Regions from separate parts of the Ruminococcus sp. AM42-11 genome, predicted to be linked through region 1. Evidence: riboswitches for the same ligand, from Rfam matches in the RefSeq annotation. Region 1 holds a riboswitch; each other region holds the start of a gene.
What was found. A riboswitch is a leader RNA that binds a small molecule or an ion and turns the genes downstream of it on or off. The one in region 1 is predicted to bind cobalamin.

Region 1 (5,969 bases):
TTTTGGCAATTCTTGGGCACTCACTTTTCTCCCTGTCCAGACGACAGGCTCCCACATGCATCACCTTGATTTCCTCGCTGACCAGCCTGTCTATTTTTTCCAGAATTCCTTCATCCACATCCGGTTCTTTGGGATTTGCACTTTTGCATCCATTACAGGTCATCATTGCTCCCAGAAGTGTATCCGGAGAATATCCTTCAAAAAAGTCACTGCGATTCTGAAAGGCTTTCAGGCACCCCACTCTGGCACAGACATTATTGGAATGAAGGCAGGTCAGTGTTCCAATTTTAATCATACCGCTTCCCTCGCATGTTCCACAAAGAGTTTTCGAATACTTTCATATTCCCCCAGTCCCTTCAGAACTGTCTGCACTTCATAGCCAGCTTTGCTGATGATATTTTTCCAGGAGTCTTCTTCCTCTCCTGCCATGTCATTTTTCGCATGGTCACCGGCAACGATCATAAACGGTGCGATTACCACTTTTTTTGCCCCGCATTTTCCAAGCTGTTTCATGACCTGGTCAATTTCAGGATAACCTTCCACAGTTCCTACGATCACATTTTCATATCCCATATCCTCGAACCTGTAATCCAGTGCGGCATAAACGGCATTTGCGTAGTGCTCGGTTCCATGCCCCATAAGCACAAGTGCCGTCTCCTTATCTTTAATTACAGAAAACTCATCTGCAACCGCTTTCACCACGTACTCATTATCTTCTTCTGTTGTAAGCAGAGGAGCTCCGAATTTCACAGACTGAAAATGATCTGCATACGCCAGAACATCCTTTTTCATAAGATCATTTTCCACACCGTTCATTACATGAGTAGGCTGAATGATCACCTCTGTAATTCCATCCTTTTTCATACGCTCCATTGCTTCTGTCACATTGTCATAGTGAATATGATCTCTCTTTTCAATTCTGGCGAGAATCATTTTGCTGGTCCATGCGCGATAAATTTTACAATCTGTAAAAGCAGCTCCAATTTCTTTTTCAATCGCATCAATAGTCACTGCTCTGGTATCTTCATGACTGGTACCAAAGCTGACTACAAGGATCCCTTTTTTTGCTGTATCGCTCATTCAGATTTCCTCCACTTTTCCTTTATTTTTTCACATGCAAAGGATGGTATGTAACATTCAGCATGCCGTATTCATCCTTTTTTACAGTTGCATCTACTTCATACAACATATGTATAAAATCTTCTGTAATGACTTCTTCCGGAGTTCCGCAAGCCACCAGACGACCGTTCTTCATGGCATAGATCCGGTCGCAATATGCTGCTGCAATATTCAGATCATGCAAAGCACCGATTACGGTAATCCCGAGACTTTTTACAATATCCAGAAGCTGAAGCTGGTATTTGATGTCAAGATGGTTGGTAGGCTCATCCAGGATCAGACAGTCAGTTTTTTGCGCCAGAGCTCTTGCCAGAATGATTCGCTGCTGCTCACCGCCAGACAGACTGGAAAAAACACGGTGCCGATAGGGAAGCATTCCCACTTTTTCCAGACACTCTTCCACGATCTTATAATCCTCGGCATTATCCCGTTCCATGGTTTTCTTATGAGGAGCCCTTCCCATCATTACAATTTCCTGTACGGAAAATTCAAAATTATAGTAGTTGTGCTGGGACACCACTGCCAGTGCTTTTGCAGAATCCTTTACCTTATATTCGTTCAGCGGTTTTCCATCCAACATGATCACACCGGTATCTGGCTTCAGTACACGGTAAATACATTTCAGCAATGTACTTTTTCCACTTCCGTTTGGTCCTATAATTCCTACAAATTCCTTTTCCTTTATGGCTGCGTCAATTCCCTTAAGAATCTCATTTCCGCCAAGCTCCACATGGATATCAGAAGCTGTCAGTTTCATGATTTCTCACCTCCGAATCCATAAGATCTGCGTACCAGCAGATAAATAAAGCAAGGTGCTCCGATCATGGATACCAGGATTCCGATTGGGACTTCACTCTTGGGAATAATGATCCTGGAAGCAACATCTGCCCAGATCAGGAAAATGGAACCGCTAAGTGCTGACAGTGGAAGCATTTTCTTGTGATCGGTTCCAAAGAACATTCGTACCACATGAGGAATAATGAGTCCTACAAATCCAATGATACCTGCGGAATATACCACAAAACCGATCAACAGTGCTGTCACTACAAGATACACCTGACGATATCTGTGCAGGTCAGTTCCTAATGTGATGGATACCTCATCTCCAAGCAGCATCATATTGAGAATACGGCTCTGGGTGCAGAAAAACAGGGTTGCTATAAAAACGCAGGGAATAATCACAGCCAGATTTTCCCATTTCGCACCTGCCAGACTTCCCATCAGCCAGAAAGTAACTGTCTGGATTCCATCTCTGTCGCCCGCAATATAGACAACAAAGTTTGAAAATGCACTGCACACACTTCCAAGTGCTGTACCTGCAAGCAGAAGTCGGACTGAATTTGCCCGGCCTCCTATATTTGCAGTGATCTGTACCAGTACAGAAATAAGGAAGGCTCCGATAAATGCGCAGATTCCAATAGAGTTGGAGCCAAATACGGCTCCAACTCCAAGAAAGATTGCCACTGTTGCACCAAGAGATGCACCAGAGGAAATACCCAGAATATACGGATCTGCAATCGGATTTTTCACAATGGCCTGCATTACCACACCTGCAACTGCCAGACCCATGCCAACGGCTGTTGCAAGAAGAATACGGGGAAGGCGGATAAACCACACAATATCAGACATGGCTCCTACACCATAAACCTCCGGATCCCCGATTCCAAATACTTTATACAAAATTACACTATACACATCTTTCACAGAAAGATCTACAGAACCAATGGTAACTGCAGTCAGAATGGATATCACCAGAAGCACAGTCAGTAATATCACCGCCAGCACATAGATCGGCTTTCCATGAAAAATTCCATTTTTAAAATCCGGTTTTCTTTTCATTTTATTCGTACAGATCCGGATATAATGCTTTTGCAAATGTCATAATTCCATCATAGGTTCTGACACCGCTGCAGTATACCTCGTTCAGATTTACAGAGAATACTTTGTTGTTCTTAACTGCAGAAAGGCTTGCATATGCAGGGTTATCTGTAATATCAGCGATTGCCTCATCAGCTGTCATAAATCCATCATAGTTGATCATGAATAATACATCCGGATCAGCTGCGATCAGATCCTCTGCACCAACGTTTTCAGAGTTCTCTGCACCAAGCTTCAGCTCTGCACCAAGTGTCTCCGGAATATTTCCGCCAAGTGTCTCTGTTCCATATACACGGAAGGAATCTCCCTCATCCTCAAGAACTGCTACGGATAACGGGTCTGTTCCTTCTACATGCTCTTTTACTTTATCAATCTCACCCTTCATCTGATCAACGATTTCCTCTGCCTTGTCTTCGCAATCAAAGATCTTGCCAAGGTTCAGGATATCTTCATATTCGTCTTCAATTGTACGTGGGAACTCAGAAGCCGGTCCCTTTGCAGCACTGTTCAGGGACATGTATGTATTTACATCTCTCTCCTGCCAGAAGCTTATATCCGAAAGCCAGTCATCACTGAAAGAAGAATACCATGCCGCAATAAAATCAGGCTCCATTGCAACAACTTCCTCTTTGGATGGCTTGGTATCCATATACTGAATCTTGTCAAATTCATCTTTTAAATCCTCACGCACATCACCGTCCAGACCGTAAGCAGCTACGATCTTATCACCGAGACCAAGTGCCAGAAGCTCTTCGATATTGGAGTTTGCATATGCAAATACTTTCTCCGGAGCTTTCTCAAAAGTCATTTCAACCGGTTCGTTCTCATAATTGTAGGTTGTGATTGTTACGGGATAATGGCTGTCTCCATCCTCCGCAAATACAGTTGTTCCCATTCCCAGGCTGAGAATTCCTGCCAGACATAACATTCCTGCTGCTGTTTTCATGTTTTTCATGCTTTTTCTCCTTATTTTTTCTTTTGTTTTTTTGTTTTTAAAAGAAAAAAGTCCGCTTCCATGAAAAAGCGGGCATCACAAAAAAACATGATACGAAAGACAGCACTTTACACGGAAGTTTCTTTCTATGAACCAAGCAGGTTTCCTGGCTTACAGCTTAAATCCCCATTCCCTTCTCACATAAAAATGCAATGGATATGAATGTGGCATAACTGAATACAGTGACCGGATCGTTCAGGATTCTCACCTGATTCCCTCTTCTGAAAACAGTACAAATTTTATATATTTTTCAGCACTTGGCACATTTATTCTTTTAAGCAGAATTATTATAACTTACCCCTTAAATAAAGTAAAGATATTTCTTTAACAATGTTTTTGACACAGCCAAAAAATATCTTAGTAACCCTGTCGCAAAGCACTTTGTTTTTTACTGCTTAATTTTTCATTTGCCCTTTCTTTCCGTTTATGGTAAATTTTCTCTAGGCCACACAAATTATTGAAATTTTTTGACATACGTTAGGAGGTATACTGATATGAATAAAGAAAACCAAGCCAGAATCATAGAGCTGGTCAAGCAGGCCAAGCCCTTGATCCTCCAGGAAATGACTCACGAAAAGGTTACCGAAAAAGGGGCTGCCGATTACGTTACCAACGTAGATGTTGCCGTACAAAATTACCTGAAGGAAGCTCTTGGAAAAGAATTTCCGGACATTGCACTGATTGCTGAGGAGAAAGAGAACCTTGGACTGGATTCCTGGAAATCTTACTGGATTCTGGATCCCATTGACGGAACCACCAATTTAATCCGGGATTATCATTTAAGCGCAGTTTCTCTGGGACTTTATGAAAACAGGGAAATCACTTTCGGAGTGGTCTATAATCCCTTTACAGAGGAACTCTTCTACGGTGCCAAAGGGGAAGGTGCCTATCTGAACGGAACTCCTATCCATGTGTCCGACCAGCCGGAATTCAAAGATGCTGTGGTGTCTTTCGGCTCCTCTCCTTATGAAAAAGACAGGGCAAAGAAACTGTTCCCGATATTTTACAATATTTTTATGAACTGTGCAGATTTCAGGCGCACCGGCTCTGCTGCCCTCGACCTTTGCTATGTAGCCTGCGGCAGGCAGCACGCTTATCTGGAACAAAATCTGAAGCCCTGGGATTACAGCGGGGCTACCGTTATTTTAAGAGAAGCTGGCGGTACCATCACGGACTGGGAAAATAAAGAGCCGCCTTATCTTGAGAATTCGGATATACTGGCCTGTGTACCCCAGTTCCGGGAAATTTTGCGACGCCTAATATAAAACAGGTCTGGCATGTAAAGCGGACATTCCAGGTCCGCTTCGCTACTTGCTTATCTGCGTTCAAATGCTTTGCAAATGCAGAAAAATAACCTACAGATATCAAAAGACACCAATGCAGATTTTTCCATTTTTCATAAAATCTCATAGATAAATCCAGCGCACATTTGAAAGTGTCTCCAACTGATTTTATGATGCATCTGCATTGATGTCTTTTTTTCCTCAATTTTATTCCGCCGTATACTCCCGTACTCTCAGCGGAATTCCAAGCTTCTCTGCCACTTTACGGCTTTTCTCAACGTTTTCTTCCTCGATACAGTCTACAACCGTGAATTTCACATTTTCTGTATATTTTTTGCAATCCTGCGCAAATTTCAGCATGGCATCAAAGGCTTTCTCGCCGTAAGCCGGGCGTACCACTTCGTTGTAGGACTTGGCATCTGGCATATTTAAACTGATGGAAACAATATCAACTGCCTGACAGACCTCTTTCGCTATAGAGCGCTTATTGATCAGATTTCCAAGACCGTTGGTGTTCAGACGAAGCTTGATTCCCGGACAGGGCTTCCCATCGCGGTCCAAATGTGCCGGATATTTGCTTCTCATATACTCACTGACGGCGATCAGCTTATCCAGCGCCATGGTAGGCTCTCCATAGCCACAGAAAACCGCTTCCTTGTATCCTGAAAAATCAAAAGCATCAATTGCTTTATAAA
Region 2 (5,969 bases), on a different contig from region 1:
GTAGTTTCGTCTTTATACTCAAGACCTGTGATCTCTGGTGCAGAATCATCCAGCTTCTTGTTTCCTGTGGAAAGCATGCTGTTGTCATCTGCCGGGTTATCCTTGTCTGTTTTCTTCGGATCGTTTGCACCCTTTAAAGCGATATAAATGGTGTAAGTGATTTCATGAGCCTGGGACATTCTGGTTGTCATACCAATGATCGTATTATTCTGGTTCAGTGCTACCGGAATTGTGAAAGTAGAAGTTCCGCCGCCACATGCACCGTAGTATTTATTTCCATTGGCTTTTACATAACCGTAATATTCACTGCTGAATACAATAGTCGCATATGCCTGACCATTTGTTACCGTAACTTTGTTACAGGAAATGCTGACCTTTCCAGAACCACCAGACCAGGAGAAGCTGTCAGGAGTATAGGTTCCATCTGCTAATGTAGTAGAACTGTTTACAGATGCTGTTCCGCCGCTTAAGTCAGATTCGTATTTGGATTCCTCTTCCGGTTTCTTGTCTGGCTTTGGAGTTGCTGTTGGTGTAGGGGTTGCTGTCGGTTTTTTATTTGGTTTTGCAGTGGGTGCAGGAGTTGCTGTGATTGTTGTGTCAGGAGCAGTGTCTGGCTGCGGATCATCCTGTACGTCACCTATCTTATTCAAAGTGCCGGACTGGAAAGTCAGGATCCTGTCATACCAGATCTGGTTTTTGTGGGAAAAAGCAGCAACTGCAATTCCATTGTCCAGGGCTTCAACAGGAATCTCATATGTATATTTGCCATTTGCGTCTGCCACATATGGAACCCAGGTGGAGGAATCGGCTGCGGCAGCTTCTTCTTTTGTTCCCAGACATAGATAGTCGTAACCAGTTCCGCTTAAAGTAAGAACAGCTGTCATTTTTCCGTTTTTGGAAGTGAGCACACAGTCAATTACACGGAACATAGATGAACTGGAGTTTACTGTAATATTATAAATTCCGCTTGCACAGCTGCCTGGAGCAGGGGTTGCTGTTGGCTCTGGGGTGGTGGTTGCTTCCGGAGTTGTGCTTGGCACTGGAGTTTCAGTTGGTGCAGGAGTCTCAACCGGTGCCTCGGTAGGCTCTGGGGAAACAGTTGGTTCCGGTGTTGGAGCAGCCTCTCCATATCCTGGAACCGCCGGTACGGTAATCGTCAATATACCCTTTGCGTACCAGTTCTGGCTCTTCTTGGAATGAGGAACGACTGCTATTGTCTGAGCTTCCTTGCTTGCAGTAACTTCAAAGGTGTAGGTATAGCCTCCTGCACTGTTCTCTACTCCTTTGATGGAATTTGCTTCTTTATCAGAGTCATTGGCACTGCCAAGATAGATCATGTCATAATTCTGTTTTGCGGTAGAAAGTGTGACAATATATTTATCCTCCGAAACCTTTACAGTGGAACCGGTGATTACGAACATTGCAAATTCATCACCGTTTTCTTTTACAAGCTTGATTCCGGCATCTGTAATCTCATTCTGGGCTGGTGCCTGGGTTGGAGCTGCAGTTGGCAGTGGAGTGGCAGTTGGCTCAGGGGCTGCAGTTGGCTCTGGAGTAGCTGTTGGTTCCGGGGCTTTCATTCCTGGAACGTTCAGTTTCAAAGCCATATTTGTGTACCATTTCTGATTTTTTACAGAAAATGGTACGATGCTGAAAGTCTGGACCTGTTCACTGGCAGGAACCTCAAAAATGAAAGTATAACCATCTTCATTTTCTGTACCAACGATTGCTGCTGCATTTTTTGCTTCGTCAGGATCTTCTTTAGAACCAAGATAAAGCTTCTCATAGTTCTTTCCGTCAGTATTGAGGGTTATCTTAATTTTATCACCATTTAATTCAGCAGAAGAGCTTTTGATTTTAAGCATTTTATATGCACTGTTATCTTCCTTGTCAATGGTCATGTTGGAACCATCTGGGTTCAGATCCTCTGGCTTTGTTTCTGATTTATCTGTCTCTTCGGTTTTGCCCTCTTCTGTTGTTTCTGGTGCAGCTGTAGGCTGTGGAGCTTCTGCTTCCTCATTTTTGCTTTCTTCAGCAGGTGATGCAGTAACCTCAGGAGTGGTCTCAGAGGCAGGTGTTTCTGTAGCAGCAGGTGTCTCTTCCACAGCAGAGGCATCCACTGCTGCCGGAGTTACTGTAGTGTCAGTGTTTTCTTCCTCAGCTGTTGCGTTCTCCTGCACAGGAGTCTCAGCAGCAACAGCAGTCTTCTCCGCCTCTGTTTCTGGAGTTGGTGTAACAGAAACCTGTACGTTTGCATCCTCATTTTCTGCCTGTGTAAGTACAGCAGGAGTGACCGTCATCGCGACGGAAAGGAACAGTGCAAGAAAGCGTTTTGAATTTCTTTTCATTTCTTTTTCCTCGATTCTTCCTATTATTTTATAATCTGAATAAATCCCAATTGCTTCTGGAGCCTGTTTGTACAATGGGCAATCCTGACAGGATTATTTCAAAAAAATGCCTGCTTCCTCTGAGAAAACAGGCACTAAAAATTCAATATATTGTATTATCAAATATATTAATGAGAATGAAGTACTTTCTTCGGAAGCTTTCATTAAACGAATTCAGCAGGTTTCCTGACTTACAGATCAACACAGAATCCATCCTTCTCAGCAATATACCAATGGTTTCACTGGATTCTACTCCCTGTTTACAGTGACCGGATCGTTCAGGACTTTCACCTGATTCCCTCTTAGAGCGTGTTGAAAAAACATTCCCACAATCTGCACGCTGTAGCAGACAGATATGTCTGGCACTGAAAACGGATTTATTCAATTCACCTCATTATAGCAGACCGTTATGTCGAAATCAATAGATTTATAGGGTTATTGCTTGTATTTACTGTACCCGACTTCATCTGTGCGGAGAAGTGTTCCATTCTCATCGTAGACACTGCGGTAGGTTTTACAGGTGTTTGGATCGGAATGCTCTGTAGTAATCTCTACCGTATTATTGTCAGTTTTGGTTCCGTAAATGGATACCGTTACGGCTTCCTCTTTTTCATCGTAAGAGGCTTCAATTTTAATTGGATAAGCAGTATTATTCTGAAAACGGAAATCCTGACCTCCCCACACCACTGCTGCGTCCAGACCATCCTCAACATAATCAATTCGGGCAGCGTGATTATGACGCTCAACAATGGTCAGATCAGACTGCAGGCATGCCATAAACAACGTAGTGGAAATCTGGCAGATTCCGCCTCCGATATCCTGGGCATGTTCGCTCCTACAATTACAGTTGCTTCCCTGTACCCTCGTTCCTCTGTACGTGGACCTAAAGTATCGTTGTAGGAAAAAATCTGTCCTGGCTGAAGTTCCACTCCATCACAGGCTTCCACGGCAAGCTTCAAATTGGCAACACGGTTTTCAGTACCGCCGCCATATGTAGTATAAGTACCAAGAAGATTCAGATAAGGAAGGGCTTCTATCTCTTCTGTAGAAACTTCGGGCAGGGTAATTTCAAGGGGGATGGTGATCACTGCCCCTTCTTTTGCTTTTTCCAGCTTCTTTGCAGTTGACTTCACATCAAATGAAATTCCGGTAACTGCCGGAATAATTTCATTATTTTCCCCCAGAGAAGCATCTGTGGCTTCTGTATGTATCTTTTCATAATAGGCTTCCAGATCCAGTTCCTCTGGAGGTGTCTTCATAGTAGGACATTCGATAACAGCTTCATAATCTTCTATGGAAATTGCTTTTAGAATCGCTTCTTTCAATGCATCCATATCCGGACCGATTCCGGTTTTTCCCTTAGTGATAACCAGCTCTGTATCTGTAAGTTCACAGGAAGTCTGTATAGTGGTGGATCCCTTTGAAATTCCAGCATCCTCCAGAAGCGTGTCCAGTTCGTCTTTGTTTCGGGCTTCTGGCATAAGGGTGACTTCTTCCTTTGTCTTGCTGTTCATCAGTTCGATGCGGTCAGTTCCATGAGTAAACCAGGCACCATGTCCAAGAGCATAGGCACTTTCTACAATTGATTTTACATCAAGACCGAGAACAGGATAGATGGATACCTTAAAGTTCTTTCCATTCAGGGTAATGGTCATCTGTGTGTTCTCATATTTTTCCTGAAAATCTTTTGAAATTGCGTCAATGGCTTCCTCTTTGGTCATTCCCTGAATGGCTATGCCGTTTATTTTAAGCTTCTTCCAGATTACATTATCTGTAAGAAAATGACACCACAGCCCATACGCACCTGCCAGAATCAGAACCAGGATCAGAACTTTGATCACACCGTTTTTCACTTGTTTTTTCATGTAATAATTTTACCTTTTGCAGTCTTTTTAGAGCGTGTTTGAAAAAGGCTTTCTGCAAAATATACCGCAAAGTGGGGCGTACAGATTGCAGAAATCTTTTTTCAAACAGGCTTTAGAGCAATGGGGTAAAAAAGCATGTCCGGTTTCCGGTATGGCATGCAGCCCCTACCTGCTCTACTTTTGCCAGAATTGTATCATTATCACAGTCAATAGTCAATGATTTCACATACTGAACATGACCGGAGGTTAGTCCTTTGGTCCAGAGCTCGTTGCGGCTGCGGCTCCAGTAAGTCATTTTTCCCAGCTTCAGAGTGGTAAGGTATGCTTTCTCGTTCATGTACGCAAGCATAAGAACTTCGTCTGTTTTGTAATCCTGCACAATAACCGGAACCATGCCGTCACTGTTTAATTTGAAATCTGACCAGGACATTTTGGACTTTAATTGGTTCTGTTCCATATTTTTAATACTCCTTTATGAAAAATTCTTCTGCAATTATGCACCTGCTTTCATGCTCAATTCGAAAAAAATGAAAACAAGTGGCATATATCATATCGTCTTAATTGTAATTCTGTTTGTTCTGCCTTTAGAGACTTCCCTTCGTAGAAAGCACATCTGTAATACGAGGATCATAAGCTGCCGCCATATCCAGCGCCTTTGCAAAGCTTTTGAACATGGCTTCTGCCATATGGTGATTATTTCCCGGTGTTAGAACCTTAATGTGAAGATTCATGGCTGCCGTATAAGAAATGGCGTAAAAGAATTCCTTCACCATTTCTGTGGACATATCTCCAATTTTTTCACTGGTAAACGTACCTTCGAAGGAAAGATACGGGCGTCCCCCGAGATCAATGGCGCAAAGCACAAGACACTCATCCATTGGAAGGATGCAGCTTCCGTAACGCCTGATTCCTTTCTTGTCTCCAACCGCTTCTTTAATAGCTGTGCCAAGAACAATTCCTGTATCTTCAATGGTATGATGATCGTCAACCTGAAGATCACCCTTCACCTTTATATCCAGATCAAAAAGTCCGTGGCGGGTAAAGCCATCTAACATGTGATCGAAAAATCCCACACCTGTATCCAGACTGCTTTTTCCGGTTCCGTCCAGATTCAGCTTTATGGCAATTTTAGTTTCCTTTGTATTTCGTTCAACAGTAGCTTCTCTTGTCATGACTGCTCCTTTTTATCTTCCTCTTCAAAGCGGACTGCAATGGAGTTGGCGTGTGCAGTTAGCTGCTCTGAGGATGCAAACTGGATGATGTCCTTGTGGATTTCCTGTAATGCAGACCTGGAATAATATACAATACTGGATTTCTTAATAAAATCGTCGACGGAAAGTGCAGAGAAGAACTTAGCTGTTCCGTTGGTAGGAAGAACGTGGTTTGGTCCGGCAAAGTAATCACCAAGAGGCTCAGAACTGTACTCTCCAATGAAAATAGCGCCTGCATTTCGCACCTTCATCATTACCTCAAAAGCGTTCTTAGTGACAATTTCCATGTGTTCAGATGCAATCTCATTCGCTGCTTCAATCGCTTCATCCATATCTTCTGCAATAAGGATATATCCAAAATTTTCCAGAGATTTCTCAATGATCTCTTTTCTGGAAAGAACCTTCAGATAACCTTCAATCTCTTTCTCTACATTCTGTGCCAGTTCTGTACTGGTAGTAATAAGGATTGCAGAAGCCATCTCATCGTGTTCTGCCTGGGAAAGAAG
Region 3 (5,969 bases), on a different contig from region 1:
TGATATCCTGGGAACTGTTTATAGTCTTCGTTGTGACATGCACCACCGCAATTATGGCAGTTCATGCCATCTTTGTTCTGGCAAAGGCTTGCCGGATGTTTTCCAGGCATACCGAATTTACGACGGATCTCATAAAGTTTCTTAATGTTCTCTTTATCAAATTCCTTCGGGCCTCCAAGAAGTTTGCTCTGATACAGAAGCTGTGCATAGAATTCTACGGACTCCATCTTCATGTATGCAGCGTTCAGGTCTGTGCTCCAGGTAAGAGCTCCGTGGTTCTCAAGAAGAACTGCATCGAAATATGGAAGATATTTCTCAAGGTTATCCGGAATCTCCATTGTAGAAGGTGTACCATACTCAGCGATCGGAACACATCCAAGAGCGATAACTGCCTCTGGCATGATTGGCTGTGTAAGCGGAATACCAGCAATAGCAAAAGATGTTGCATAAATTGGATGAGCATGTACAACAGATCCTACATCAGGTCTCTTCTCATATACTCTCATATGCATCTTGATCTCAGATGATGGTTTGAATCCCGGGTTAGCCTGAAGAACATTTCCTTTTGCATCTACTTTACAGATGAACTCTGGAGTCATAAAGCCTTTGGATACACCAGTAGGTGTGCAAAGGAACTCATTGTCATTCAGTTTTACAGAGATGTTTCCATCATTTGCTGCAACCATGTTGCGGTTATAGATTCTTCTTCCGATGTCGCAAATCTGTTTTTTGATTTCGTATTCGTTTACCATGCTTTTTTCCTCCTTAAGCACATTCAGGTGCGGTGGATTATGTATGTTATAGTACCGCACCGGGTAACTTATCATGGCTAGGCATAGCTAGCCTGTTACTTTTTTGGTTATGTTGTAAGTTTACACCATTCCACATTATAAGTCAAGGTTTTTCCGTTGTTTTATGTTGTTTTATGTGGATTTTTTTCTAGATTGCTATGTTGTTTTTCGTGGTTTTACTGTTTTTCCCCATTTGGCAGGTATTTTCTAATTCACCGGATCAGAGGCATCTTTTTCCCACGGCATTACATCGCCATCTTCCCTGAGATATTCCAAAATCTCCGGAATGCCCTCCTGCTGCCTGGAGTCTACATAAAAGATTTTTTTACAGCCGGCAAGCTCCAGCCAGGACGTGGCAAGTTTTACATTTGCATCCGGATTGTGGATTTTGGTAACAATTCCAATTACTTCACGGTTGGCCATACAGGTAATGCAAGGTGGAAAAAGGCAATACGGTTCCGTGGCAGATACCAGCAGCCCTACCACATCTGATTCATATGTATACAACGCCAGGGCGTGTCCCAGACCTTTCGTCTGGGCATACTCTCCTGGCGTATCTACGATCACATCAAAATTATTTACATATTGTGTTTTATGATAATGTATTTTTTCACCACGCAGGGCCTGGGTCAAAGTAGTTTTTCCAGCCTCGCTGCGACCGATCAGAACAAGTTTCCTCATATTCTGTCAAGTCCTTGTAATGGGGCATAAAGTAAAGCCCAGTTTATTTCCCACATAGTCCAGAATTGCGCTAGTAGAAGCTTCTACTTCCGACACAGTACCTGTGATGATCAGGCTTCCGCTGAAACGATCAACAAATCCCAGTTCAATGCCAGATGATTTCATCGCAATATCTGCCATAATGATAGCAGTTTCTGCCGGACTTACAGTCATGATCCCAATGGCCGCTCTTGAGTAGTCCAGCGACGGATCAAGGCCCAGCTTGGTGTAAAGAATCTTATCCGGATTGGCAATGATATGTGCCAGGGAAATCTGCTTGCCTGGTACAAGCTCCTGTACGATTCTCTGTTTCATTTCCGGAGACATATTATCTGTGTATCCCATTTTCTCCTCCTGAATAAAGAGTTTTTATAATCTGATTTGATTATACCTTTCTGATTTCCAAGTGTCAACAAAAAGCAACATTTCCTGGCATGTTATATGTGGTTTTTCTTGTAGTACAATGTTGTTTTTATTTGTTTTCTCTGTTTTTTCTTATTTATGATTGACATGTTTTTTTCCCTCTGGCATACTAAAGTTAACTGTAAATGGCTTTTCAAAACACTTTTATAGTGAAATTACCAGCTGCATATATTCACGTAATCTTGACTAGGAGATGATTTTATGTATCTTTCTGATATACACACACATTCCATTGCCAGCGGACACGGCACAACCTGCACCATCAGCGACATGGCAAAGGCAGCTTCTCAAAAAGGGCTGAAGCTTCTTGGAATCACAGACCACGGACCAGCCACTCTGGCTGCCGGAACTTCTTCTTATTTCCGAAGCCTGATCTATTCGCCCAGGAAGCGTTTCGATGTGGAATTATTATATGGAATTGAACTGAACATTCTGGATACCGATGGAAAAACAGATCTGCCACAGGAGCTTCTTGATAAGCTGGACTACGCAATCGCCAGCATGCATTATCAGAATTTCCGGCCAAAGACCAGGGAAGAAAATACTGCTGCTTTTCTGAACGTAATGAAGAATCCGGTTATAAAGATCCTGGGACACATTGATAATCCCCAGTATGACATAGATTACGACGCAGTTGTAAAGGCTGCCGGTGAAAACGGTGTTCTCCTTGAGATCAACGAAGCTTCCCTGGCACCTTACGGATATCGGGGCGATACCCATGCCAACTGCGCGCAGATCCTGTCCTGCTGCCGGAAGTATCTGGTTCCAATCGTGCTTTCCAGTGACAGTCATGGAACAGAGCATATTGGAGACTTCACTTATGCCGCTGATTTCGTTCATAATGCTATGTTTCCAGAGGGTCTGATTCTCAACAACCAGATTCCGAAATTAAAGATGCTGTTAAGCATACGATAAAAAGGATCCAGCTTGCAGAATTCCAATGGAATTTTGCATTACGCAAAAACTCTCCGAGAAATATAAATACGTAAGCTTAACTTCGTATATATTCCGGAGAGTTTTTTATACTTATTTCTTTGATTACTCATTTTCATTTTTATGATCTGCTTCTCTTACTTTCTGCATCATCGCAGCAAGTTCCTGATATTTTCCTGTCACATAACCGTAGTTTTTCTTCTTATGAGGTAGCTGACAATTCGTACAATCTTTAAATCCCTTCTCATTATATTTGAAATTTCCGCCGCATTTGTCTCCAAGGGCATAAAGCGGGCAATAGCAGAACAGACAGTTAAAGTCCTCTGGATCAGCTCCTTTATGGCATGGAAAATACTCACATTTCTTATGACTGAAATAAGCGTATTCTTTATCTTCCCAATATTTTTTCTCCATATTTCTCTCCTTATCTCATACAGCTCAAAACAAAATATTCTTTATATTCTATTTCGTAATGCCCCAAAATCAAATGCAAAAAAAGAATCCCGCTTACAGGAATAGAATACGGCCAGAGCGTGTTTAAAAAAGGCTTTCTGTAAGATGTGCGTCACACCCTGCAGGAGATTACGGGAATAATTCTACAAACAGGCTCAGGAAAAGTGTAAAAAAATACCGCATATGCGGCTTCTGAATCATCATTATTTAAGAGGGAGCGATGCTACTCCGGGGTAGAATATGATCCGTTCATATATACGCGGAGGGAACGGTTTCATCCGAAGTAGTATCGCCTGCCATTTAATCTGTATAATTCTTCTGAACAGGCGATCATTCCATAAAAAATGTCCACTCACAAAAGCGGACAACATCTCAGGGCTGCGGATTCCCCAAAACTGGTTGTTACACTTTCATCGGAAGTTTAACCTCGCCATACCAAGCAGGTTTCCTGGCTCCAGAATCATCACTTCCTCTCTCCTTCTCATGCGTAAGCACAATGGACTATGAGATTCGCTCCTCTGTTACAGTGACCGGATCGCTCAGGTTTCTCACCTGATTCCCTCTTTCTGCCAGCTTATAGCTGTCAGCACTTAATATGTTCACTATGGAATTATACTAACATCATAGTACCACCGGTCACTGTCTTTGTCAACCCTTTGGAAGGATTTTTGTTATTTTTTTATCAACCTGGTGTTGCTAGTCACGGCGTGACCAGCAGCGTCATTTTTTCCTGAATCTTCTCCACCAGGATTTTCGCTGTTCTTTCATGAGATCTGTGCCCTGGGTGCTGCCTTGATCCAAATTCTCCTTCCTGTGTATCCGGAAGCTTCACAAATTCCACGCGCTCATCCCCTGTTTTTCTTTTATAATTCCCCACCGCTTTCTCAAGCGTAGGCAAAATCTCATCTCCAAGCATTCCATAACACCACAGAATATAGCTTTCTGGATTACATACGCGCAGTTTTCTCAAAAAGTCTTCCACAGCCTTTCCAACTCTGTCCATATTCTTCGTGCCGCTGCTGTCGTTTGTCCCCAGATTCACTACGATCACATCAGGCTGAAACTTCTGGAAATCCCATTTTTCCATAGCACCCAGTTGTTTGTTTCTTTCTCCATTTAAAAGACCGCACACCTGCTCATAATATAGCGGGATTGCCTGCTGCTCATTGCCTTCCCAGGAACAGAAAACGCCCCAGCCGCTCTGACTGATGCAATTGTACACCGCGCCCAGTTCTTTTGCTGCCATATATGCATAATTATCCACGGCATTGAAGCAAAAGGAATTCCATGTCATTTCTTCTCCTGCACCGCTGCCGCCCTCACCAGAGGTAATGCTGTCCCCTATTACCTCCAATCTGAGCTTTGGTGTTTCAAGAGGTAAAAACTCACCGTCAGTTTCAACCTCCAGAAGCTGAAGCAATGTTTTTTCATCTGTGGGAAACGCAGGAGTATCACGAAGAAGCTTTACATTTCTTACCTTATCCCTTTCCATATTACGGAAAAGACAGATTTCCTGTTCTCCCTTATTTACCATAAGCCGTTGGGACAATACGCCGTCTACGATCACATCCACCCATGGCTCAAAAACATCATAATCGGAGCGGATTTTCACCCATATTTCTGTTGCTTTTACATTCAGTTCAATTCCGGAAGCGGTCCAAAATAGTGTTACCGGTTCCAGACTGCCATTCGTTCTTCCTAATATTCTTAAATATGGAATTTCCTTCATCTGATAATGGCTAAGCATTTTTCTCCACCTCTCATCTGGCTATACGAAATATTTATGTTACGATTTTCAGACAATACTTTTATTCTTACTATACTTCTTTTTTCTTTGCTTTTCCACATTATTTTCAGTAAAAAGCCCCTTCCGGATTTTCATCTCCGGAAAGGGCTCACAAATTCATTTATTCAGATTACACAAGACGTCTTACAGAAGTAATCGTTCTGTATGCAGCATTATCGCTGACCTTGATGCCATCTCTGGCATTGGATGCATGGACAATCTGTCCATTTCCCATATAGATTGCAACATGTCCGCCATAGCAGATCAGGTCGCCTGGCTGAGCATCCGCATAGGATACTTCATATCCGGCATTCTGCTGCTCATAAGATGTTCTTGGAAGACTTACGCCAAAGTTTGCATATACACTCTGCACAAAGCCAGAGCAGTCAGCACCACTGGTAAGGCTTGTTCCACCCCATACATATGGGTTTCCAACAAACTGTGTTGCATAGGATACAACAGAAGAGCCGGAACCTGAAGAACTGCTGGCTGATGAACTGTCAGAAGAACTATCTGAGGAACTGTCGGAGCTGCTTGCCTCGGAATTGTAATCAACTGTATTGTCAGTATCAATTACATTACCATACTCATCGTATTCATAATCAGAAGATCCATCAGAAGAACCACTTACAACATTTCCATCTTCATCATACTGAACATCTTCTGAGGAATTATCTCCGTTCTGAGCTGCTTCCTGTGCTGCTGCAGCTGCTGCGGCCTCTGCCTGACGTCTTGCCTCTTCTTCTGCGGCAATACGCTCTGCCTCAAGCTGCTCAATTTCTGCCTGCTGCTGTTCCAGAAGGTTCGCATACTCAGTAGCCTGCTGCTGTGCATATGCGATCTCGTTCTCGCAATCAGCACTG
Region 4 (5,969 bases), on a different contig from region 1:
AGAAGCAGATGCGCTTATAGTTGGTTCTCCGGTATACTGGGCTTCCCCATCCGGACAGATCATTGAATTTATGGATAAGCTTTGCTCCATGGCAGGCAAAGACATGCTCCACAAACCAGCTGCAGCAGTTGCTTCTGCAAGAAGAGCCGGCACCACAGCTACTTTAGACGTTCTTCAGAAATATTTCAGCTATCATGAAATGCCTGTTGTATCTGCTAACTACTGGAACATGGTTCACGGAAATACTCCTGCAGAAGTTGCGCAGGATGAAGAAGGACTTCAGATCATGCGCTCACTTGGAAACAATATGGCATGGCTTCTGAAATCCCTGGAAGCAGGGAAAGCGGCAGGTATTGCAGTTCCTCAGGCGGAAGATAAGATCAAGACAAATTTTATCCGCTAAATATGGTGCAGTAGTTGTCATATCTTCACATAAATGAAGCTCCAGAGCATATCTAAAAAAGGCTTTTTGCAAGATGTGCGTCACAATTTGTGGGAGTTTTTGCCCGGATAAGGGCGCCGTAGCAGGCTACAGCAACTGAATTCGGGCAAAATTTCCCACAAAGCGGGCGTGCAGATTGCAAGAATGATTTTTCAAACAGGCTCTGGCTGCACCAGTTTAATAATGTGTGTGACATGGAAGAAGTTCCGTTCGCATACATCAAAAAAAACTTCCAGAGAGGTATTTTATGCTGCAAATAATCGAAACCATCAACACCGCTGTAAATAATTTTATCTGGGGCGTTCCTGCAATGGTCTGTATTTTCGGAGTTGGTCTTTATCTTAGTATCCGCACCAATTTTCTTCAGATCCGCAAATTCCCCTACGCAATCAAAACAACCCTTGGACGTATTTTCCGCAAACGCGACGCATCTGACGGTGCTATCACGCCTTTCCAGGCAGTGTGTACAGCACTTGCAGCCACGGTTGGTACTGGCAACATTGCCGGTGTAGCAGGCGCTATCGCGATCGGCGGTCCCGGAGCCATATTCTGGATGTGGGTTTCTGCACTGTTTGGCATGTGTACCAAATATGCTGAGGTTACTCTGGCGGTACACTACCGCGAGATCAATGCCAACGGTGAACTGGTAGGCGGTCCCATGTATTACATCAAGAACGGTCTTAGCAAAAAATGGCACTGGCTGGCTTATCTGTTCGCAGCATTCGGCGTGCTCACTGTATTTGGTACCGGTAACGCTACACAGGTCAATACTATCACCACTGCCATCAATTCTGCATTGCTGAATTATAACGTGATCAGCGAAAGCGCCGTTTCTACTTCCAACCTAATCATCGGAATCATAATTGCCATTCTGATCGCCATGATCCTTCTTGGCGGAATCAAACGAATTGGCCATGTCACCGAAAAGCTGGTCCCATTTATGGCTCTGCTTTACATTCTTCTCGGACTGGGAGTTATCCTTCTGAACATTCAGAATGTACCAGCTGTATTCGTTTCTATTTTCAGAGGGGCATTTCAGCCCAGAGCTGTAACAGGCGGCATTGTTTTAAGTATGTTCACAAGTTTAAAAAAAGGTGTTTCCCGTGGTATCTTCTCTAACGAGGCTGGTCTTGGTACCGGATCCATTGCCCATGCGTGTGCAGATACCAAAAAGCCTGTAAAACAGGGTATGTTCGGTATTTTCGAAGTCTTTACAGATACCATCGTGATCTGTACACTGACTGCACTGGTTATCCTTTGCAGCGGCGTTGCTGTTGATTATGGAAAAGCAGCTGGCGCAGAGCTTACGATCCTTGGATTTACTTCTACATATGGAAGCTGGGTATCCATTTTTACAGCAGTTGCCATGTGCTGCTTCGCTTTTTCCACAGCAGTCGGATGGGGACTTTACGGTGCCCGCTGCATCGAGTTCCTGTTCTCTGAAAAAGTGATCAAACCTTTTATGGTTATTTATTCCCTGGTTGCCATCCTTGGCGCAACTGCCAACCTTGGACTGATGTGGAGCATTGCCGAGACATTTAACGGTCTTATGGCAATTCCCAACCTGATTGCTTTGTTCCTGCTTTCCGGTACAGTTGTGAAGCTGACAAAAGAATATTTTGCCGGTGAGGGCAAAACAAAATAAATATAAAAAGGGACATCGCATGAACCGTTTTCGCTCATGTGATGTCCCTTTCAGATTATTGATCAATCCTTATTCTCTTCCTCGGCAGCTGCATCTGTAGTTGTATCAGCATCTTCGCTTTTCTCTTCCTCACCGATCTCAACTGCATTTTTTTCTTCCTCAGTCTGCTCCTGCACATCCGTAACGCTTACCTTATGGTCATACCATTTGCCCTTTTTACCAATGATTGCCAGGTCAAATTCTTCATCAAGCTTCTCTACTGGAACATTGAATCCATAAACCTCCTCTGTCATGCCATCGCTGTAAGTTACCTTATCAATAGTAGGCTGAATCAGTTCGGCACCGTCTTTCTGTGCATCCTCTGCTGTTCCAAGGAAAACATTCTCAATATTCTTGGAAACGAGAGTAATATGAACGGTCATTTTACCATCCTTTACAGTGAGGGTAGCTCTTCCGTTGCAAGCCTCATTTACATGGAACATACTGCTGTCTGTGTCAAACTCTACACCATAAACACCGTCTTCAAGTTCGCTGTCTGCGGCATTCTCTGCACCATCTGTGGTTTCCTCTGCCTCAGCCTCTGTGGCTTCTGCAAATGCCGGGAATGCAGTTCCTGCTGTCATAGCGGAAATACTTACAGCTGTTAATAAAATGACTAATGAACGTTTCATAATAACTCTCCTTGCTTTTTCTTTATTTACGGTACACTTGTGTGTGCCGTATTTGTTTTATTACTCAAACAGCTGCCCCACAGTGTAGGAGCAGCTGCTTTTGTTCTGTTGCAATAACAATTTATACCAGGATAATTATTTCGCGATGGAATCAATAGCTGCCTGAGTATGAGCTACATAAAGCTGCTCAACAGCGTCAATTCTTCCAAGACCTTCGATCTGGCAGTCAATCTCATCGAAATCTCCAGAAGCCTCGAACATGCTCTTCCAGGAGTCATCATCATCACCAGCCATATCATTGTTTGCATGGTCACCAGCAACAACCATAAGCGGACGAAGGATTACTTTCTTGAATCCGGCATCTTTTACTTTATTGATAACTTCATCACAAGCTGTATCCTCTGGCTCACCTTCTACAGTACCGATGAATGCGTTTGTGAATTCAAGTTTCTCCATCTGGGTCTGCATCTGATCATATGTAACGTTTGCTGTATGGGAAGTACCATGTCCCATGAATACAAATGCGGTTCCATCTTCTGCAGCTGCTTCCATGCTGTCATATCCAGCTTCTTTTACAGCTTCATCTGTGATTGCCTGAGCAACAGCAGCTTTGTCATCGTTGATAACGGTAGCGTCATCGCCAACCTCACCAAGCATTGGTTCAGCGATTGCTACAGATTCAAATTTATCTTTGTAAGCATCAATAGCTTCTACCATCTCATCGTACTCAGCACCATGCATAAGATGTGTAGGCTGAACTACAAGATTCTTAACACCGTTTGCTACTGCACGGTCAAGTGCCTGCTGCATGTTATCAATCTTCTCATCATCTCTTGCCTGTACATGGTTGATAATGATCTGAGCGGTAAATGCTCTTCTTACAGACCAATCCGGGAATGCTTCTGCAAGAGCATCCTCGATTCCTTTGATATCCTCTGCACGGCTGTCGTTAAAGGAAGTACCAAAGCTTACTACAAGAAGCTCATTCTCACCGATCTCGTCCTGATTACGCGGATCATCCTTGGAAGCATCACCTGTGTCACGTCCGAAATACTCTGGACTTGCCTCTTCTCCCTCTACAAGCTCTTTCTGAGCATCTGTAAGGGCATCCCATGCTTCTTTAGCTTCCTTGCACTGCTCATCTGTATCATCTGTTCTCTCCTGAACATAAATAGCATCGATAAGTGCTGCTACTTTATCAGCCGCTTCCTTATCTGCATCTGCAGTGTCATCAGCTGCTTCTGCATCGTCTGTTGTCTCCTCTGCTGCTTCCTCTGTCTCTGCAAATGCAACAGTTGCTGTTGCTGCTGTCATGCTTGCTGCCATAGAAGCTGCAAGAAGGATTGCTAATAAAGATTTTCTTTTCATTTCTTTTTCCTCTTTTTTTTGTATTTCCGGATAGAATCACGTATAAAGAATCCCATGGGAAATCTATCACCAATCTCCCATTGCATAAAAACAGCCGCATTTTCTGCGACTGCACACATTCTCATATACACACTTTTCTTCCAAAAAACATTCAGGAAATATTCATGTATCGTTATGAGAATACAGGTTCTGTGTACCGCAGACCTAAGATTCCACGCCAAGGCAGTTCTCCTGACTTCGGTCAACACTGCTCCCCCTTCCCGGTTTCCCAGTGGGCTCTGAAGCAGTTCCCTTACACAGTGACGGCATCGTTCCGGACTCTCACCGGATTCTCTTTTGCGCATCATGTTCATGATGCAACCTTCGCGCTATAACCATTATACATATTCGACTCGGATATTTAATATGTACCATATTATTATATATTTTTTATGAACTTTTTATGTATTTTTTATGAACTAGAGTATGTTTGAAAAAGGCTTTCTGCAAGATTTGCGTCACAATTTGTGGGAGATTTTGTCCTGATGAGGGCGCAGTAGCGGGCTACGGCAACTGAATTCGGGCAAAATATACCGCAAAGTGGGGCGTGCAGATTGCGGGAATAATTTTTCAAACAGATTACTATTCACTCCGTTCATAGCAACACGCTTCGCGATGCACAGAAATCATGCTTTCGCATGGTTTCGCGCCGCAATTCTCAGGTTTTCTGTGAATTACTTATTGACAAATACCCCGCCAGGGTATATATTGGTTTCATCAAATACATACTGGCGGGGTATATAAGGAAAGGAGTCCGCCTATGACAGCTGATTATAAATCCGAATCCTGCTGCAGCCACACCGCAGCCGATCCTGCAACTCTTTCCAGCCAGGAACCTACCAAGAAGGTCTGTTCCTGCTGTTGTACCAAGCACACCGATCGTTCCGAAGCAGAGCGCAGGAAGCTGGTAAACCGTCTGAAACGTATTGAAGGCCAGATAAGGGGGATTATAGGAATGCTGGAGAATGACGCTTACTGCAACGATATTCTTATTCAGTCAGCAGCTGTAAATGCCGCTGTGAATGCATTTAATAAGGAACTTCTCGCCAATCATATCCGAACCTGTGTGGCAAGAGATATCCGTGATGGTAAAGACGAAACCATTGATGAGCTGGTTGCAACTTTGCAGAAGCTAATGAAGTGAGATACCAGCGTATTCCGAATGTGTACCTGCCTGCGGAGGTACGAATGCGCAGAGCAGTCCGTTGGTATCGAAACACTGTATTCGAAGGAGGAATTTATTATGGAACAATACAACGTCACCGGCATGAGCTGTGCAGCCTGCAGCGCCCGTGTGGAAAAAGCGGTAAACAAGGTTCCGGGAGTTACTTCCTGCTCCGTAAGCCTGCTTACCAATTCCATGGGAGTGGAAGGAACTGCCTCAGCCTCTGCCATTGTCTCAGCTGTAGAAGAAGCCGGATACGGCTGCAGCCTGAAGGGTGCTTCCGGCCAGAAGGAATCCGTTTCTGATGCTGAGAAAGCCCTGGAAGATCACGAAACGCCACTCCTCAGGAAACGACTTATTGCCTCAGTAGGTTTTCTTCTGGTGCTGATGTACTTTTCCATGGGACACATGATGTGGGGATGGCCGCTGCCAGCCTGGTTTGATGGCAACCATATCGCCATGGGACTTGTACAGCTGCTTCTTGCAGGAATCGTCATGGTCATCAATCAGAAATTTTTCATCAGTGGCTTCAGGAGTCTGTGGCACCGCTCTCCGAACATGGATACCCTGGTAGCTCTCGGCTCCATGGCCTCCTTTGTATGGAGTGTCTACGCCCTGTTCGCCATGACCAGAGCCCAG

Region 2: linked by a shared signal. The riboswitch ahead of DW904_RS18515 (hypothetical protein) and the one ahead of DW904_RS09860 (ABC transporter substrate-binding protein) in region 1 are both predicted to bind cobalamin.
Region 3: linked by a shared signal. The riboswitch ahead of DW904_RS01490 (cysteine-rich small domain-containing protein) and the one ahead of DW904_RS09860 (ABC transporter substrate-binding protein) in region 1 are both predicted to bind cobalamin.
Region 4: linked by a shared signal. The riboswitch ahead of DW904_RS08990 (sirohydrochlorin cobaltochelatase) and the one ahead of DW904_RS09860 (ABC transporter substrate-binding protein) in region 1 are both predicted to bind cobalamin.

What each region holds. Positions count from the first base shown of each region.
Region 1 covers NZ_QUIO01000014.1:24,714-30,682, reverse strand. Annotated here, with positions in the region: gene DW904_RS09880 (CGGC domain-containing protein) at 1-295, opposite strand, end outside; gene DW904_RS09875 (sirohydrochlorin cobaltochelatase) at 292-1,080, opposite strand; gene DW904_RS09870 (ABC transporter ATP-binding protein) at 1,103-1,876, opposite strand; gene DW904_RS09865 (iron ABC transporter permease) at 1,873-2,958, opposite strand; gene DW904_RS09860 (ABC transporter substrate-binding protein) at 2,960-3,952, opposite strand; cobalamin riboswitch at 4,070-4,267, opposite strand; gene DW904_RS09855 (inositol monophosphatase family protein) at 4,486-5,256, shown strand; gene DW904_RS09850 (TIGR04100 family radical SAM protein) at 5,482-5,969, opposite strand, start outside.
Region 2 covers NZ_QUIO01000042.1:3,626-9,594, reverse strand. Annotated here, with positions in the region: gene DW904_RS18515 (hypothetical protein) at 1-2,348, opposite strand, end outside; cobalamin riboswitch at 2,546-2,719, opposite strand; partial or broken gene DW904_RS24240 (VanW family protein) at 2,823-3,646, opposite strand; gene hisI (phosphoribosyl-AMP cyclohydrolase) at 4,365-4,709, opposite strand; gene hisB (imidazoleglycerol-phosphate dehydratase HisB) at 4,837-5,424, opposite strand; gene hisD (histidinol dehydrogenase) at 5,421-5,969, opposite strand, start outside.
Region 3 covers NZ_QUIO01000001.1:341,876-347,844, forward strand. Annotated here, with positions in the region: gene DW904_RS01470 (class II aldolase/adducin family protein) at 1-752, opposite strand, end outside; gene DW904_RS01475 (EutP/PduV family microcompartment system protein) at 999-1,472, opposite strand; gene DW904_RS01480 (BMC domain-containing protein) at 1,479-1,856, opposite strand; gene DW904_RS01485 (phosphatase) at 2,136-2,849, shown strand; gene DW904_RS01490 (cysteine-rich small domain-containing protein) at 2,973-3,281, opposite strand; cobalamin riboswitch at 3,741-3,929, opposite strand; gene DW904_RS01495 (GDSL-type esterase/lipase family protein) at 4,021-5,067, opposite strand; gene DW904_RS01500 (C40 family peptidase) at 5,237-5,969, opposite strand, start outside.
Region 4 covers NZ_QUIO01000012.1:59,280-65,248, reverse strand. Annotated here, with positions in the region: gene DW904_RS09005 (flavodoxin family protein) at 1-403, shown strand, start outside; gene DW904_RS25305 (DUF6783 domain-containing protein) at 477-542, shown strand; partial or broken gene DW904_RS25300 (DUF6783 domain-containing protein) at 519-638, opposite strand; gene DW904_RS09000 (sodium:alanine symporter family protein) at 690-2,087, shown strand; gene DW904_RS08995 (hypothetical protein) at 2,150-2,758, opposite strand; gene DW904_RS08990 (sirohydrochlorin cobaltochelatase) at 2,894-4,126, opposite strand; cobalamin riboswitch at 4,330-4,506, opposite strand; partial or broken gene DW904_RS25295 (DUF6783 domain-containing protein) at 4,578-4,679, opposite strand; partial or broken gene DW904_RS25290 (DUF6783 domain-containing protein) at 4,656-4,766, shown strand; gene DW904_RS08985 (metal-sensing transcriptional repressor) at 4,926-5,309, shown strand; partial or broken gene DW904_RS08980 (heavy metal translocating P-type ATPase) at 5,409-5,969, shown strand, end outside.